3 regions of the Methylobacterium sp. E-025 genome follow, and region 1 is predicted to be linked to each of the others. Evidence: predicted binding sites of a transcription regulator. Region 1 holds the regulator's gene; each other region holds the start of a gene.
What was found. Region 1 encodes PhoB, which activates phosphate uptake and scavenging genes when phosphate is short. Its sites were predicted from a motif close to TGTCATNNANCTGTCAT; they were not measured.
Positions count from the first base shown of each region.

Region 2: the regulator PhoB is predicted to act here: its motif matches at 1,284-1,300, upstream of MKK64_RS11090 (esterase-like activity of phytase family protein).
Region 3: the regulator PhoB is predicted to act here: its motif matches at 1,773-1,789, upstream of MKK64_RS27760 (inorganic phosphate transporter).

Region 1 covers NZ_JAKSYR010000071.1:58,937-62,189, reverse strand. The annotation lists gene MKK64_RS07670 (protein-disulfide reductase DsbD family protein) at 1-1,300, shown strand, start outside; gene phoB (phosphate regulon transcriptional regulator PhoB) at 1,509-2,210, opposite strand; gene phoU (phosphate signaling complex protein PhoU) at 2,391-3,104, opposite strand; gene pstB (phosphate ABC transporter ATP-binding protein PstB) at 3,137-3,253, opposite strand, start outside.
Region 2 covers NZ_JAKSYR010000090.1:8,786-12,038, forward strand. The annotation lists gene MKK64_RS11090 (esterase-like activity of phytase family protein) at 1-1,190, opposite strand, end outside; gene hpnH (adenosyl-hopene transferase HpnH) at 1,443-2,606, opposite strand; gene MKK64_RS11100 (MMPL family transporter) at 3,234-3,253, shown strand, end outside.
Region 3 covers NZ_JAKSYR010000200.1:55,020-58,272, reverse strand. The annotation lists gene MKK64_RS27760 (inorganic phosphate transporter) at 83-1,720, opposite strand; gene rsgA (ribosome small subunit-dependent GTPase A) at 1,858-2,889, opposite strand; gene MKK64_RS27750 (acyl CoA:acetate/3-ketoacid CoA transferase) at 3,172-3,253, shown strand, end outside.

The DNA.
Region 1 (3,253 bases):
GGCGCCGGCGGTGGCGCGCACCGACCCGGCCGAGGCGCTGACCCTGTGGACCGCGGCCGGCCTCGCGCTGCTCGGCGGCCTGATCCTCAACCTGATGCCCTGCGTCTTCCCGGTGCTGTCGATCAAGGTGCTGAGCCTGGTGAGGCATTCCGGCGAGGCGCCGGCGCGGGTCCGGCTGCACGGGCTCGCCTACACCGCGGGGGTGCTGGCGGCCTTCCTGGCGCTGGCCGCGCTGCTGATCGCCCTGAAGGCGGGCGGCGCCGGGATCGGCTGGGGCTTCCAGCTGCAATCGCCGACCGTGGTGGCGGCGCTGGCCTACCTGCTCTTCGCCATGGGCCTGAGCCTGTCGGGCATGCTTCACCTCGGCGGGCGGCTGTCCGGGCTCGGCGACGGGCTGACCCGGCGGGCCGGGCTCCAGGGCTCGTTCTTCACCGGCGTGCTCGCGACGGTCGTGGCGACGCCGTGCACCGCCCCGTTCATGGGCTCGGCCGTGGGCTTCGCGCTGACGCAGTCGACCGCTGCCGGCCTCGTCGTGTTCGCGAGCCTCGGCCTCGGCCTCGCCCTGCCCTTCCTGGCGCTCACCCTGTGGCCGCCGGCGCTGCGCGCGCTGCCCCGACCCGGCGCGTGGATGGACGTGCTGAAGCAGGCCCTCGCCTTCCCGATCTACGCCACGGTCGCCTGGCTGGTCTGGGTGCTGGCGCAGCAGGTCGGGCCGCAGGGCCTGCTCGCGGCGCTGATCGGGCTGGTGCTGATGGGCTTCGCCGCCTGGGCGTGGGAGCTCGGCCGCGACGCGCGGCTGGTCCGGGCGCAGCTCGCCCGCGGCCTCGCGGTGCTCGCCGTCGCCGGCGTGGCGGGGCTCGCCCTCACCCTCGATCACGACCGCGTCGCACCGGGGGCTCAGGCCCGGGCCGAGGGGATCGAGCCGTTCACGCAGGCCCGCCTCGACGCGCTGCTGGCGAGCGGCCGGCCGGTCTTCGTCGACATGACGGCGGCGTGGTGCATCACCTGCCAGGTCAACGAGCGCACCTCGCTCGGGACGGCGGCGGTCGGCGCGGCGATGCGCGCGCGCGACGTCACGTATCTCAAGGGCGACTGGACCAACCAGAACCCGGAGATCACCCGCCTGCTCGAGCGCCACGGCCGGAGCGGCGTGCCACTCTACCTGCTCTACGCGGGTGCCGGAGAGCCGACGGTGCTGCCGCAGATCCTCACCGAGGGGACGATGCTGAGCGCGCTGGACGCCGTGAAGGCGACGGGCCGCAGCGCGAAGCTCGACGGCGGGGGGACGAAGGTCCCCTGAAGCTTGGTAAAAATATAATTTTCGTAGGACTGAAATCACTTCAGTGTGCGCGACGGCTCCCTCTCCCATGGGGAAAGGGTTGGGGTGAGGGGCGTGACCGACCCGGATGACTCACGCCCCTCATCCTGTCCTTCTCCCCATGAAAGAAGGGACCCACGGCAGGTCGCGGATCGTTGCGATCGCTTGAGCCGTCCACCGAAAGCCGAACTCAATCCTCGCCCGAGAACGTCTCGTCGAAGGCGTACCCCGAGCCGCGGACGGTGCGGATCGGGTCGGTCTCGCCGGCGCGGTTCAGGGCCTTGCGCAGGCGGCCGACATGCACGTCGACGGTGCGCTCGTCGATGTAGACGTCGTGGCCCCATACGCCGTCGAGGAGCTGCTCGCGGGAATAGACCCGGCCGGGGCTCTGCATCAGGAACTCGAGCAGCTTGAACTCGGTCGGCCCGAGGTGGATCTCGCCGCCGGCCCGGCGCAGGCGATGGCTGTCGCGGTCGAGCTCGATGTCGCCGGCTTCCAGCAGGTTCGCGACGTGGCTGGGCTTGGCGCGCCGCAGCAGCGCGCGGACGCGCGCCAGCAGTTCCGGCACGGAGAACGGCTTGACGATGTAGTCGTCGGCCCCCGTCCCGAGGCCGCGGATGCGGTCGCCCTCCTCGCCGCGGGCGGTAAGCATGATGACCGGCAGGGACACCGTCTCGCGCCGCGCCCGCACCCGGCGGCACAGCTCGATTCCCGAGAGCCCCGGCAGCATCCAGTCCAGCAGGATCAGGTCGGGCACCTGCTCCTGCAGGCGCAGCTCGGCCTCGTCGCCGCGGGCGGCGGAATCGACCTCGAAGCCCTCGGCTTCGAGGTTGTAGCGCAGGAGGGTGGTCAGCGCCTCCTCGTCCTCGACGATCAGGATCCGCGTACGCATGCAGGGCACTCCCGGGCGGACCGCCCGACTTTCTCATCCATCGCCACGGACCTCCCTCCCCCTGAAGCGGGTCGGGAGAGGGGAGCGCCGTATCCGGAGCGGTCGCTCCCCTCTCCCGACCCCCGCTCACGCGAGGCCCACCCTCCCCGCGCAGAGGAGGAGGGGAGGAGACGGCAGCCCTCAGGCGCCCGGTGCCACCGTCGCGTAGTTCGAGGCGTCGTTCTTCGGGCGGTCGCCCGCGAGGTTCTCGCCGGTGGACAGGTAGTGGATCGTCTCGGCGATGTTGGTGGTGTGGTCGCCGATGCGCTCGACGTTCTTGGCGCAGAACAGAAGATGCGTGCAGAACGAGATGTTGCGCGGGTCTTCCATCATGTAGGTCAGCAGCTCGCGGAACAGCGAGTTGTACAGCGCGTCGATCTCGCCGTCCCGCTCCCACACGTTGTGGGCCGCGTTGACGTCGCGGCTGGCATAGGCGTCGAGCACGTCCTTGAGCTGCTCCTGGACGAGGTCGCTCATGTGCTGCACGCCGAGCACGATCTTCTGGGCCTGGGCCTGGTCGCTGATCGCGACGACGCGCTTGGCGATGTTCTTGGCGAGGTCGCCGATGCGCTCGAGGTCGCCCGAGACGCGGATCGCCGAGATCGTCTCGCGCAGGTCGATCGCCATCGGCTGGCGCCGGGCGATGAGCAGCACCGCGCGCTCCTCGATCTCGCGCTGCAGCGTGTCGAGGCGCTTGTCGGCGACGATCACCGCCTGGGCGAGCTGGGTGTCGCGGCGGACGAGCGCGTCGGTCGCCTCGGTCATCATCTTCTCGGCGACGCCGCCCATCTCGGAGATCGAGCGGCGCAGGTCTTCGAGGTCGGTGTCGTAGGACGTGACGATGTGGCCGGGCATGGGCGTGGGTCCTCGAACGATCCGGGTGCGGCTCAGCCGAAGCGGCCGGTGATGTAGTCCTGGGTCTGGCGCACCGTCGGGTTCATGAAGATGCGGTTGGTCGGGCCGACCTCGATGACCTCGCCGAGATACATGAAGGCGGTGAACTG
Region 2 (3,253 bases), on a different contig from region 1:
ATCTCGGTCGTCTGCGCCGGCTGGACCCCGGGCCGCAGGGTGCCCCCCGGCGAGATCGGGGTGGCCCCGTCGTAGGGGGTGCCGGCGATGTTTGTGGCCTGCGCGATGTCGACCAGCAGGACGCTCTTGTAGACGATCGGCGTGGTGTTGCCGGTGCCGAGCCCGTTCGAATCGCGCGAGAGCACGAGGAACTGGGTGTCGTTGAGGGCCAGCATGTCGCTCTGTGCCGCCGTCCGGTTCGGCGCGCCGCCGTTGCCGGTGTCGCGGTAGGTCGGCAGCTGCAGCACGTATTCGCGCGCGGGCGCGGCCGGTACCGCGCTGCCGGCGAGGTCGTAGATCAGGATGCGGGTGTTGTTGCGCTGCTGCTGATTCGGGCCGGAATCCTGGAGCGTGGCGCTCTGCAGGATGGTGACGAGGCTGCGGCCGTCGGGGGCCAGCGACAGCGCCTCGAAGCCCTGGTTGTTGCGTCGGCCGGTGTCGGGCGGGTTGATCGAGTTGAAGTCGAGCGCCCCGGCCGTGCGCGGCCGGATCGCGTCGGGCACGCCGAGCACGCCCTGAAGCTGCCCGCCGGCGCTGAAGTAATAGATGTTCGGCCCGTACTCGTCGCTGACGTAGAAGGAGCCGTCGAGTCGCCGCGCGAGACCTTCCGCATCGAGGCTGATCCGGCCTGCGCTCGGCTCGCTCGCCGCCGAAGGCAGCACCGCGCCGAGCTGGGTCGTGGTGCCGGAGGCCGGATCGAGACCGCTGAAGCGCCGGCCGTTGGCGTCGGTGAGCACGATGCCGCCGTTCGGCACGATCGCGATCTGCCGCTGGGAGGCGGTCGATTGCGGCAGGCCCGCGCCGGGATCGGGCGTGAAGCTGAGATTGAAGCGGTTCAGCCGGCCGGCGTAATCGGAGAACAGCCCGCCGCTCGGATCGTTGTAGCCCCGATCGGGCAGCGTGTAGAGCGTGCCGCTGTAGGTGGCCCCCGAGCGCCGCCAGCTGGCGAGGTCGATCGCGAGCGCGGAGAACGAGCCCAGCGTGTCGCCGAGGAAGTCGCGGGTGGTGGCCGGCAGCCGGCCGACGCCCTGGAGACCCTGGTTCACGACGGTCGCATCGCCGACCGTCACCGCCACCGGGCCGTCGGCCGTCGTCAGGTTCGGCGTGCGGATCGCCTGGGCCGAGGCCGCGCCCGCCAAAAATGCGACCACGCCGAATGAGCCCACGGCTCGCGCCGCGCCGTACCGTGTCACCATCGCGGGATCCCCCAGCCACTCGAGCTGAGCCGCAGCTAGGGATCGGGCGTGACGGCCCGGTGACGGCAGGAAGGATATTTGTCCTGCGTTGGGTCGGCTGCAGGCACCGTGTCGCGAAAGGCACGACGCTCCACCGAGCCTCGACGAAACGAAGGAGGCCCGCACGGTTTCCCGGGCGGGCCTCCTCGAATGCGCGTGGCCGAGCCGTCAGGCCGCGGTGCGGTTGCGGGCTTCGCGCTTGGTGTCGACGCCGGAGGCTTTGATCTCGGAGAGCTTCTGGGCGACGTTGCGGGAGAACACGAACTCTGCCGGGCGCTGGTTCTCGAGGCTGACCTCGGGGGCCATCTCGCCCTCGGTCTTGATCCCGCGGATGGCGTGGATCAGCGGCTTCCAGGGCTTGCGCACCGAATCGACCACCGAGGAGGCCTCGTAGCCCGAGTGGACCATGCAGTCGGCGCACTTCTCGTAGTTGCCGGTGCCGTAGGAATCCCAGTCGGTCTCCTCCATCAGCTCCTTGAACGTGGCCGCGTAGCCCTCGCCGAGCAGGTAGCAGGGCTTCTGCCAGCCGAACACGGTGCGGGTGGGGTTGCCCCAGGGCGTGCAATGGTAGGTCTGGTTGCCGGCGAGGAAGTCGAGGAACAGGCCCGACTGCTGGAACGCCCACTTCTGGCGGCCCTTCTCCTTGCCGGCGCGGAACACGCCACGGAACAGGTCCTTCGTCGCCTTGCGGTTCAGGAAGTGCTGCTGGTCGGGCGCGCGCTCGTAGGCGTAGCCGGGCGAGACGGTGATGCCGTCGATGCCCATCTTGGTCACGCTGTCGAAGAAGTCGGCGATCTTGTCCGAGGACGAGTTGTTGAAGAAGGTGCAGTTGATGGTGACGCGGAAGCCCATCTCCTTCGCCTTGGCAATCGCCGCCACGGCCTTGTCGTAGACGCCGCGCTGGCAGACCGAGCCGTCATGCATCTCCTTGTCGCCGTCGAGATGGATCGACCAGGTGAAGTACGGGCTCGGCTTGTACTCCTTGATCTTCTTCTCGAGCAGCAGCGCGTTCGTGCACACGATCGCGAACTTCTTCTGCGCGATGATACCCTCGACGATCTGCGGCAGGTCCTTGTGCAGCAGCGGCTCGCCGCCGGCGATCACCACCATCGGGGCGCCGCACTCGCGCACGGATTCCAGCGCGTCCGCCACGGGCAGGCGCTTGTTCAGGATCTCGTCGGGGTAATCGATCTTGCCGCAGCCGGCGCAGGCGAGATTGCAGCGGAACAGGGGCTCCATCATCATCACGAGCGGATAGCGCTTCCGGCCGGTGAGATGCTGCTTGATGATGTAGCTGCCGATCGTCGCGACATACCGGAGGGGGATTCCCAAGATACGGCTCCTGTTTGCGTAGCCCCGAACCAAGGGGCTGCTTAACGTGAAAAAAATTCGAATTCCAGCGCTCTAGCCTGGAACCGATCTGAACGGGCCGGTCCTGGGCCGTTTCGCGTGCGTGTTTGCGGGGCTGACGCAACCGCGCCACAGCCCGAGGGCCGTTCCTGCGAACGCGTCCTGCTTCGGGGGGGACCCCATCCTGCCAATGCGTCGGCAATGCGACGGCAGTCCCGCGAAACGGCGCATCCCGTGATATTGCGGTGCGAAACGGCGCCGGCGCCACACATCGATGGGGAGAGCCACCCGCGTCGGAGGTCGCTGCGTTGCAATCGCAGGGCTGCAAGATTACTGAGCGCTGCGGCCTTGGCGCAACGATCGTGCCTCGGATGCGTCCTCATCCCGCGTCGTCCGGTGCGTTCACCGGGTCGGCGCCGCGTCTTCGGCCACACGGCATCGTGAGACGACCGCGTCTCGATCAGGTCCGATCCTGCCTCGATGCGACCGGGTGGATGTGGCGAAGGTCTCGCGCCGTCGACGGGTCCCGCGGGAACCGTCCCGGCAGCATACAAGATGTGAGAGTCGTGCGGCCTCGAAGGGCAGCCGCTCCAGGCAGGTAGGGTACTCGTGATCGAACGTCTCGTCGC
Region 3 (3,253 bases), on a different contig from region 1:
CGGTCGGACGCGTCCGGGTGATCGCTGCGGGCGATCCCGGGGCGACGAGCGGGACATGCGCAGGCCTCGAAAGGCGTTGGCTTCAGAAGACGTGGCGGAGGATGAAGAACAGGATGCCCGCCAGGGTGATCGCCGCCGGCAGGGTCAGCACCCAGGCCAGCGCCATGTTGCGCACCGTCGACATCTGCAGCCCGGAGCCGTTGGCCGCCATGGTGCCGGCGACGCCCGAGGACAGGATGTGGGTGGTCGAGACGGGCAGGCCGTAGACCTCGGCCAGCCCGATCGTGCCGGCGGCGACGAGCTCGGCCGAGGCGCCCTGCGCGTAGGTCAGGTGGGTCTTGCCGATCCTCTCGCCGACCGTGACCACGATCCGCTTCCAGCCGACCATGGTGCCCAGGCCCAGCGCCAGCGCGACGCAGACCTTCACCCAGGTCGGGATGTAGCGCGTGCCGTCGTTGAGCAGGCCGGTATAGGCCTTCAGCGTGCCGGCCTCGGCCTCCGAGAAGCTGGCGCCGTTCTTCGGCAGCAGCCGGATCGCGTCGGCGGCGAGGTACATGTCGTTGCGCAGGTTCGAGGTCTGCGCCGCCGGCACCTGCTTGATCGCACCGTAGTTCCGCACGTTGGCGGCGATGTCGGTGGAGAGGGCCGCGAGCGCGCCGTAGACCGCCGGCTGGTTCAGGTCCTTGGTCTTGAGCGCGTCCGAGACCTGCTTGCGGGCGGCCGCCGCGTCGGGCTGGGCCGTCGTCCCGGCGTGGCTCGCGAACACCGCGCTGGCGCTCTGCGAGGTCTGGATGAAGGCCGGCGTCGTGTCGTCGGCCATGGTGCGGTTCAGGGCGTAGGCGGTGGGCGCCGCGCCGATCAGGATCAGCATGATGAGGCCCATGCCCTTCTGGCCGTCGTTGCCGCCGTGGAAGAACGAGACCAGCGTGCAGGTCAGGATCAGCAGCGAACGGATCCAGAGCGGGGGCGGCGTGTCGCCCTCGGGCGCCTCGTAGAGGTCCTTGCGCCGCACGGTGAGCTTGAGCGCCAGCAGCAGGAGGGCCGCCGCGACGAAGCCAATGAGCGGGCTGAACAGCAGCGCCTTGAACACGCCGAGCGCCTGGGCCCAGTCGACGCCCGAGGTCGCGGAGCCTTCCGGCGCCATCAGCTGGTTGGCCAGCCCGACGCCGATCACCGAGCCGATCAGCGCGTGCGACGAGGAGTTCGGCAGGCCGAAGGCCCAGGTGCCGAGGTTCCAGACGATTGCGGCGATGAGCAGCGCGAAGATCATTGCGTAGCCGGCGCCCGACCCGACCTGCAGGATCAGCTCCACCGGCAGCAGCGTGACGATGGCGTAGGCCACCGCGCCCGAGGACAGCATCACGCCGAGGAAGTTGAAGGCGCCGGACCAGATCACCGCCACGAGCGGCGGCATCGAGTGGGTGTAGATCACGGTCGCCACCGCGTTGGCGGTGTCGTGGAAGCCGTTCACGAACTCGAAGGCCAGCGCGATCAGCAGAGCGAGGCCGAGGAGCACGAAGGCGCCGATCGCCAGCGGCGTCTGGCCGACCGCGTTCATGTCGGTGATCAGGCTGACGCCGGCGTAGACCAGGCCCGCCACCAGGATCAGCAGGAACGCGACGATCCCGCCCGGATGCAGGCCGCGATCGAGCGTCGGACCCGGGCGCCGCCTCGGTTCGGCGCCCGACAGGTGCGGTGTCAGGCGGGCAGAATCGGACATGACGGATCTCGACGGCGATCGGACTTCGAACGCCTTCGGATAGGTCGCGTGCGTGACGGTCCGGTGACGGCGCGCGAAAGGACAGACGATCCGCGCCGGACGACCCGGTCACGAGGCGGCGAATACCGGTCGAGCGCTCAGTGCCTGCGCGGGCGCCGCGGCGCCGTGGCCGGGGTCTTGTCGCGATTCTCCGCGACGAGCTTGCGCCAGCGGTCCAGGCGGTCGGGGTCGAGGGTTCCGTCGGCGATGGCGGCCTGCACCGCGCAGCCCGGCTCGTGCGCGTGGGTGCAGTCGCGGAACCGGCAGTCGGGCGCGCGCTCGGTGATCTCGGCGAACAGCGTGTCGATTCCCTCCGCGGCGTCGCTGACGTGGAGCGTGCGCATCCCCGGCGTGTCGATCACCCAGCCGCCCCCCGCCATCGCGTGCAGCGAGCGCCCCGTCGTGGTGTGGCGCCCCTTGGCGTCGTGCTCCCGGATCGCGCCGGTCTCCTGCGGCGCGTCCTGGCCGGGCCCGGCCAGGGTGTTGACGAGCGTCGACTTGCCGACGCCGGACGAGCCGACGAGCGCGACGGTCTGCCCGGGCCCGCACCAGGGCGCCAGCGCCGCCGCGGCGTCCGGGCGGCGCGGGTTGACGCCGACCACCGACAGCCCGCGCTGGAGGGCGGCGGCCTGCCGGCGGTAGGCCTCGACGTCGTCGGTCAGGTCGGCCTTGGTCAGCAGGATCACCGGGTCGGTGCCGCCCTGGTTGGCCAGGGCGAGGTAGCGCTCCAGGCGGGCCGGGTTGAAGTCGGCGTTGCACGAGGTGACGACGAACAGGGTGTCGACGTTGGCGGCCGCGGCCTGCGGGACCTTGCCGCCCTCGGTGCGCCTCTGCAGCACGGTCCTCCGCGACAATCGGCGGTGCAGGGTCAGCGTCCGCGGATCGGCCAGGACCCAGTCGCCGACGGTGACGTCGCCGGTGCTGGCATGGACCGGCAGGATCAGCTCGACGGGGCCGGCCGCCGACAGCGCCGTCAGCCGGGAGCGGTGGACCAGGGCGATCCGCATCGGCGCGAAGCCGGCATCGGCGGCCTCGCACTGGTCCTCGAAGAAGCCGGACCAGCCGAGGCTGGCCGCTTCTGCGGCGCGGAGGGCGTGGGGATCATCGGTCACGGCTTCAGCCCATGACACGGCGCCGGCCGGCTGACCAGTGAGCCGCGCGCGTGCGGAAGCGCCGTGGGATGCCGAAGGCGCAGGGTTTGAATTCAATATTCTGCGCGTGGAAGAACGAGTTAATTTCAACGTCGCGACAAATAATGTTCGTTTGCAGGGCAGCCTTGGCTTGCCCTAACCTCCCCCCGAGCGGTCCCGCGCAGCCGAGCCGTCGCGGTCCGTCAAGAATAGAGCCTGAGCCAACAGGCGCCGCAAGGCAGTGGCCGCAAGACCGGAACGGTCGTCGGCAGGGAGAGTCGCGTGAAGAAGAACAAGATCGTCAGCGCCGACGAGGCGATCGCCCTCATCCGCACCGACGACGTCGTCACGACGACGGGCTTCG